Regions from separate parts of the Kiloniella sp. genome, predicted to be linked through region 3. Evidence: predicted binding sites of a transcription regulator. Region 3 holds the regulator's gene; each other region holds the start of a gene.
What was found. Region 3 encodes LexA, which represses DNA repair genes until DNA is damaged. Its sites were predicted from a motif close to ATGTTCTANTTTGGTTC; they were not measured.

Region 1: recA (recombinase RecA) is a predicted target of LexA. The motif match lies at 993-1,009, and genes of this name have one in related genera.
Region 2: ACN0QW_RS14575 (PA0069 family radical SAM protein) is a predicted target of LexA. The motif match lies at 1,119-1,135, and genes of this name have one in related genera.

What each region holds. Positions count from the first base shown of each region.
Region 1 is NZ_JBLXHT010000003.1:239,561-241,839, forward strand. It holds gene recA (recombinase RecA) at 1-921, opposite strand, end outside; gene ACN0QW_RS07175 (PAS domain S-box protein) at 1,113-2,279, opposite strand, start outside.
Region 2 is NZ_JBLXHT010000009.1:86,436-88,714, reverse strand. It holds gene ACN0QW_RS14580 (hypothetical protein) at 1-970, shown strand, start outside; gene ACN0QW_RS14575 (PA0069 family radical SAM protein) at 1,157-2,279, shown strand, end outside.
Region 3 is NZ_JBLXHT010000002.1:413,704-415,982, reverse strand. It holds gene glp (gephyrin-like molybdotransferase Glp) at 1-500, shown strand, start outside; gene lexA (transcriptional repressor LexA) at 614-1,315, shown strand; gene ACN0QW_RS05150 (ComEC/Rec2 family competence protein) at 1,357-2,279, opposite strand, start outside.

The sequences.
Region 1 (2,279 bases), on a different contig from region 3:
GCGCTGTCCATCACAAGAGAACCAAGCACCGGCCTTTTCAACAACGCCGGCTTGAACACCGAGATCAAGCATTTCACCAGTTTTGGAAATACCTTCACCATACATAATGTCAAACTCAACCACCCGGAATGGAGGGGCCATTTTATTTTTAACAACCTTCACTCGAGTTTGATTACCGGTAATATTTTCACGATCTTTAATCGCACCAATACGGCGAATATCCAAACGAACGGAAGAATAAAACTTAAGTGCGTTACCGCCTGTTGTCGTTTCCGGATTACCAAACATCACCCCAATTTTCATACGAATCTGGTTAATAAAAATCACCAGTGTACGGGACTTGGAAATCGAGCTTGTCAATTTACGCATCGCCTGACTCATCAAGCGTGCTTGCAAACCAGGAAGAGAATCGCCCATATCCCCTTCGAGTTCAGCTTTAGGAACCAAGGCAGCCACGGAATCCACAACCAACACATCCAATGCGCCAGAACGTACCAATGTATCCGTAATTTCCAACGCTTGTTCACCGGCATCAGGCTGAGAAATCAGCAACTCGCTTACGTCGACACCAAGCTTATTGGCATAGGCAGGATCAAGAGCATGTTCTGCATCGATAAAAGCACAGGTGCCACCAGCTTTTTGTGCTTCAGCAACAACATGCAGGGCTAGGGTTGTTTTACCGGATGACTCCGGTCCGTAAACTTCGACGATACGCCCACGTGGCAAACCACCTATGCCTAGGCCAATGTCCAATCCCAACGATCCCGTGGAAATAACTTCGGTCTCAACTGCCTTTCCCTCGCCCAGTTTCATGATCGAGCCTTTACCAAAAGCGCGTTCAATCTGTCCCAGGGCTGCATCTAATGCCTTTTGTTTGTCCACCGTGCTATTCTCCACTAACTGTAAGACGTTTTGTGCCATCGTTGCCTCCCTTATCCCACAGGCTCACACTTGCTGCAACGAGAACAACGTACCCTCTTTGTTCCCATCAAGCAACAAAAAAGAACATTACAGGAACATCTGTATATAAAAGAGTCTATCCGCTGTAGTTAGGCTGACATAACTATTGTTGTCTAAGTATATATATCCAGCATAAAAACCGTAATACACAGTTATTGCGTGGCAAGAACATCCTTAACTTTAGAAGCTAACTGTTTCAAGCTAAAGGGCTTGGGTAAAAATTCAATAGCAGAATCTACATCCAACGACTTACGAAAAGAATCTTCCGTATAGCCGGAAATGAAAATAACTTTTAGATCCGGGTGCGTTTTATAAAGCGTCTTGATCAGCGTAGGTCCATCCATCTTTGGCATCACAACATCTGTTATGACCAGATCAATGGTTTCCCCGTCTTGCTGAAGAATCTCAAGTGCTGCTTCACCCGAATTCGCCTCAAGTACTTTATAACCTTTGTTCTCTAATGCCCGCGCACTAAAGGACCTCACAGCATCTTCATCTTCGACCAGCAGAATATTACCCCGCCCGGTCAAATCCTGTGCTTTTGGTATTTCAGCAACATGTTCTTCCTGATCTTGCGCATCTTCTTGGAAATGCGGCAGCAGTAAAGAAAAAACAGTTCCCTGATCAGCTGTTGAATCAACAAAAACAAAACCACCCGACTGCTTCACAATACCATAGACAGTGGACAGTCCCAGCCCGGTCCCAGCCCCAACTTCTTTTGTTGAAAAGAAGGGATCGAAAATACGGTCAATAATTTCAGTCGGGATACCGTGTCCGGTATCTTGTACCTTCACCAGAACATAATCACCGGGCGGGATTTCCTCGCCTTTAGCTTTATAAGGGGCATCAACCATCACATTTGATGTAATAATTTCCAACACCCCCCCCTGATCCATTGCATCACGTGCATTCACAGCAAGGTTAATGATAACCTGCTCTAATTGCCCCTGATCAGCCTTCACATCCCCCAAATCACGTCCATGTGTGATGCGTAGCTCAATGGTTTCACCAATAAGGCGACGCAATAGATGTGCAAGTTCAGCAATGATATCCGTTACATTCAAACGTCTGGGCTGAAGCGTTTGTTGACGAGAAAAAGCCAGTAACTGACGAACAAGGTTTGCGGCCCGATTGGCGTTTTGTTTAATCTGCATGATATCTGCAAATGATTGATCACCAGGGCGATGACGCAAAAGTAATAAATCAGAAAAACCAATCATAGCCGTTAGCAGATTGTTAAAATCATGCGCAATGCCACCAGCCAGTTGGCCAACGGCCTGCATTTTTTGTGATTGTGCGAACTGGGCTTCCAGACTGCG
Region 2 (2,279 bases), on a different contig from region 3:
CGTACTGCTTGCGAGTATTGGGAACAGAGCTTCGATTATTTTGGCGCTTAGCCTACCACTTTGTGCCTATCTACCTGCTTCTGTTAGCAAAGTGCTTCTGCCATATATGAGCTTTATTATCATTGGTCTTATAACTTTGGCCATGATCCGGGTTGATTTGGCGCGTGTCCTTGGTCATTTAAAAAATCCGGTTTCTCTGGTGCTTTTCCTTGTCGGCTTGATGTTTGTATTTCCCTTAAGTGTTGACTGGATAGCACGTTATTTCTCTCTTGCTGCTCCGATACATATTGGGTTGGTATTGGCTGCGTGTGCCCCACCTTTAGGGTCTGCGCCAAATCTCGCATACCTTCTAAAGCTTGATGGGGAGTTGGTGTTTAATATCACCTTGGCTGGTACTGCAATTATACCTTTGACAGCGCCATGGGTTATTGGAATGACGCTGGGGGATCAAATGACTTTTGATCAGTGGGCGTTGTTTCAAAAATTACTGATCACTGTGGGCAGTTCATTTTTACTTGCGTTTGTTGTCCGCAAAGTATTGGGGCGAGAACGCATTAAAAGAAGCAGTACCCAATTGGATGGGGTAAGTACCCTTATTATGGTGCTGTTTGTGGCAACGGCGATGGCGGGGGTATCAGAAATTATTGAAAATGATCCCTTTTATATGGTCTTGCTATTGATTGTCGTGACCATCGCAAACTTTGGGTCCCAATTCTTTTTTTCAATCATTGGACTTTTTATTCGGCGAATAGGTCATTTGTTTCGCTCTGTCGGAAGTATGCAAACGGAAAGCATTTTATCCTTTTCCATGGTTGCTGGGAACAGAAACCTGGGTCTTGTTGCTGCTGTTATTCCGATTGCTTTCCTACAGGAAATACTTCCCTTTCTGGCGCTGTATCAGGTGCCTATATATTTAACGCCTCTCTTAGGTGGTCTGTTTTACGGGTATTTGTTGAAAAGAAAAAAATAGCAGAACAGGCAAGGCAATCGTCTGGAAAATATTGGTTAAAATGAACGCGATTCGTTGAAGATTCAAAGCTCTCATTCATTATATAATTTTTCCTAATTATCTAATTTATAATAATTATTTTGTAAATTTATCATTAGTCACAATGATTTTGTTCTCTTTTTGTTCTGGTTGGTGTATTTCTTGTTTATGGATCAAAAGACAGAGCAAATACCGGATAAACAGAACAAGCTTGAAAAGGGGCAGCTTCATCCCGATGCGCTTCGGGGGCGGGGAGCAATAACAAACCGTGTCGGACGCTTTGAAACGTATGAACGGGAAAGAACTGACGATGGTTGGGGCAGCTTGGACGAGGAGACGAGGCTACAAACTGAGATCTCGTCAGACCCAAGTCGTTCGGTAATATCAAAGAATAGTTCGCCGGATATCCCCTTTGAGTTATCCTTCAACCCTTACAAGGGGTGCGAGCATGGCTGTATTTATTGTTTTGCTAGGCCAACGCACGCCTATCTTGGGCATTCGCCGGGGGTGGATTTTGAACGTTTGATCTATGTGAAGGATGATGCCGCAGAATTACTGGCCAAAGAGCTGTCAAAAAAAACATATGAATGCAAAGTCATAGTATTTGGTGCGAATACTGATCCTTATCAGCCCATAGAGAGGGAGCAAAAAATCACCCGACAGGCCCTAGAGGTCTGCGAATCTTTTAACCAGCCTGTGGGTATTATCACCAAAGGATATCTGGTGATGCGCGATGCAGATATCTTGCAGCGTATGGCGCAGAAGAATTTAGTATCTGTAGCTATATCTGTAACAACTTTGGACCGGAAGTTGGCGCGGGCTATGGAACCCAGAGCTAGCACGGCATCTAAACGTTTAGATGCCGTTCGGCAGCTTACTGAGCTTGGCGTGCCTGTGTCAGTGCTGATGGCGCCAATTATTCCAGCGTTGAATGATCATGAAATAGAACGTGTTCTGGGTCTGGCCGCGCGGGCGGGCGCAGTTTCCTGTAGTTATGTGTTATTACGGCTGCCGGGTGAGATCAAAGATTTGTGGCTAGAATGGTTACGCTTGCATTATCCGGATCGAGCTAGTCGTATCATGGGAATATTGAAATCGATGCGGGGCGGTCGTGAGTATGATTCACGTTGGGGTAAACGTATGCGTGGAGAAGGTGTTTTTGCGCAACTCATTGCTGATCGGTTCTCTTTGGCCCGAAAGCGCTATGGACTAAATAAAAGATCGCTGCAGTATCTGGATGTCAGCCAATTTTGCATTCCGCCTGACTTTTGCAGATCAAGTCCTGATAAGA
Region 3 (2,279 bases):
AAGGAGCTGAAGGTGCAGATCTTTTGTTAACAACAGGTGGGGCCTCTGTTGGCGATCACGATCTTGTTCGTTCCGTACTTGGTGAGCAAGGTTTGGAAATTGATTTTTGGCGTATTGCCATGCGCCCGGGAAAGCCTCTTATCTTTGGTAAGCTCGGGAAAACACCGATGATAGGTCTTCCCGGAAACCCGGTTTCAACGCTTGTATGCGCCTACATTTTTGCCCGCCCGGCCCTGTGGAAAATGACTGGTAGAGATCCTGATAACTTACAGGTAGAAAAAGCTATACTCACCCAAGATCTAGGTGAAAATGATAAGCGCCAGGATTATTTAAGAGCAAAGTTATCAACAAACTCATCAGGACAACTAGAAGCCACGCCTTTTGAACGGCAGGACAGCGCGATGTTAAACCTACTTCGCAAGGCTGACTGCCTTGTGATTCGCGCCCCCTTCGCTTCGTCTGTAGCCAAAGGTACAGAAGTAGAGATAATTCGGCTTTAACGGTAAGAAAAGACGCAAAACAGCTTGACCTGAAACGAGAACCAAAGTAGAACAAATGTTATGTTTTTGTTTTGTTCTACAGAAATCCAGTTCTGTATTTCGGGGGAATTTTAATGCTGACCAAGAAACAACGTGAGCTATTGCTTTACATTCGGGATCACTTATCTCGAACAGGTGTTTCGCCTTCATTCGATGAAATGAAGGACGCACTTGCATTAAAATCAAAATCAGGTATTCACCGCCTAATAACAGCCCTGGAAGAACGAGGCTTTATTCGACGGCTTGCACATAGAGCGCGAGCAGTTGAAATTCTGAGACTACCAGAAGATTTAGGGCCTGTACCGCAAGCTCAGGAATTTAATGCCCTAAAACAGCAAAACAATCGCCTGCTTAATGAAAACATCGAAGCGGCCAATCAATCATCCGAAGACACTGTACAGCTCCCTCTTTATGGGAAAATTGCAGCAGGTACACCGATTGAAGCACTAAATGATCCCGATAATTACGTTGACGTTCCTTTGAACCTTCTAAGCGGCGGTGATCACTATGCCCTGACTGTTGAGGGGGATTCAATGATCGAAGCAGGCATTCTTGATGGTGATACCGTTTTGATCAAAAGATGCGATACGATAGAAAATGGTCAGATCGGTGTGGCTTTTGTTGATAATGCAGAAGCAACTCTTAAGCATGTCAGACGCCAAAGTGGCAAAATAGAGCTAGAACCAGCTAATGCTGCCTATGAAACTAAAACCTATGAATCTGACAGAGTTCAAGTACAAGGCAAGCTTGTTGGCCTACTAAGAACATATCATTAACAATACCTTATTAGACGTTCTCAATACTTTAAATTAAAAAATTATTCACTTCTACTCCAAGGGCGATCACCGGTAATTTTATTAACCTTTTGTATGTTCGGGGTGCCCTGCATAATTGATATGCTATGCACTCCACCATTCCTCAAGGTCCATTTATCCAAAGAAAAGGAACTATGGTCTGCGCCATTTTCCCGACACCATCGTGGAATTTTCAGCCCAGGCACCACAAGTAGTTGCCCTTGATTACACTCCTCCAGAAAAGCTGTACCGTTCTTTACAAAAGAGATTTTCACACCTTTTAACCTTATGCGGCAAGCTTCTTCGTCACATTTCAAATAGGTACGAGGTAACTCTTCCCAAGGCTTAACGCTTTTTAGGGCAAGGTCCTGTTTCCAGATCCGAGCGACAAACCTCGACCGTCTCGTGTTGTTGAGATAAAGCGTATCATTGATAGCAATACCTATTAATTGTCCTTTGGGGTCAACTAAGATATCAGGATCAGAAGAAAACATATTGATAAAAATAACAAAAAATACGACAGGAATAATCCCGAACCACCTAAGTCTAGTTTTAAAAAGACAAAGCCAAATGCCACCTAATGTTACAATAACCAATGCAAAGACTGGAAAAGCACTTAACCTCCATTCTCCATAAGGAATTTGAGAAATGGCACGGGAAATCCATAACAAAAATTCGAAAGCCTGCCCTAATAATTGAATTACCCATCCTTCCAATCCAAAAGGAAACGACACATAACATATCAAAACCAATGGCATGAGGATGAAAGCCGTGAAGGGGACGGCCACCAAATTAGCAAGGATCCCGTATAAAGGCAGGCTATGAAAGTGATAGAGAACAAAAGGTGCCGTCGCGATCGAGGCTACAAGGGAACAATAACAAGTTAGCTTTATCCCGTTTAACATTTTCCCGACAAAATGCTGTTCAACATTTTTATAAGAATACC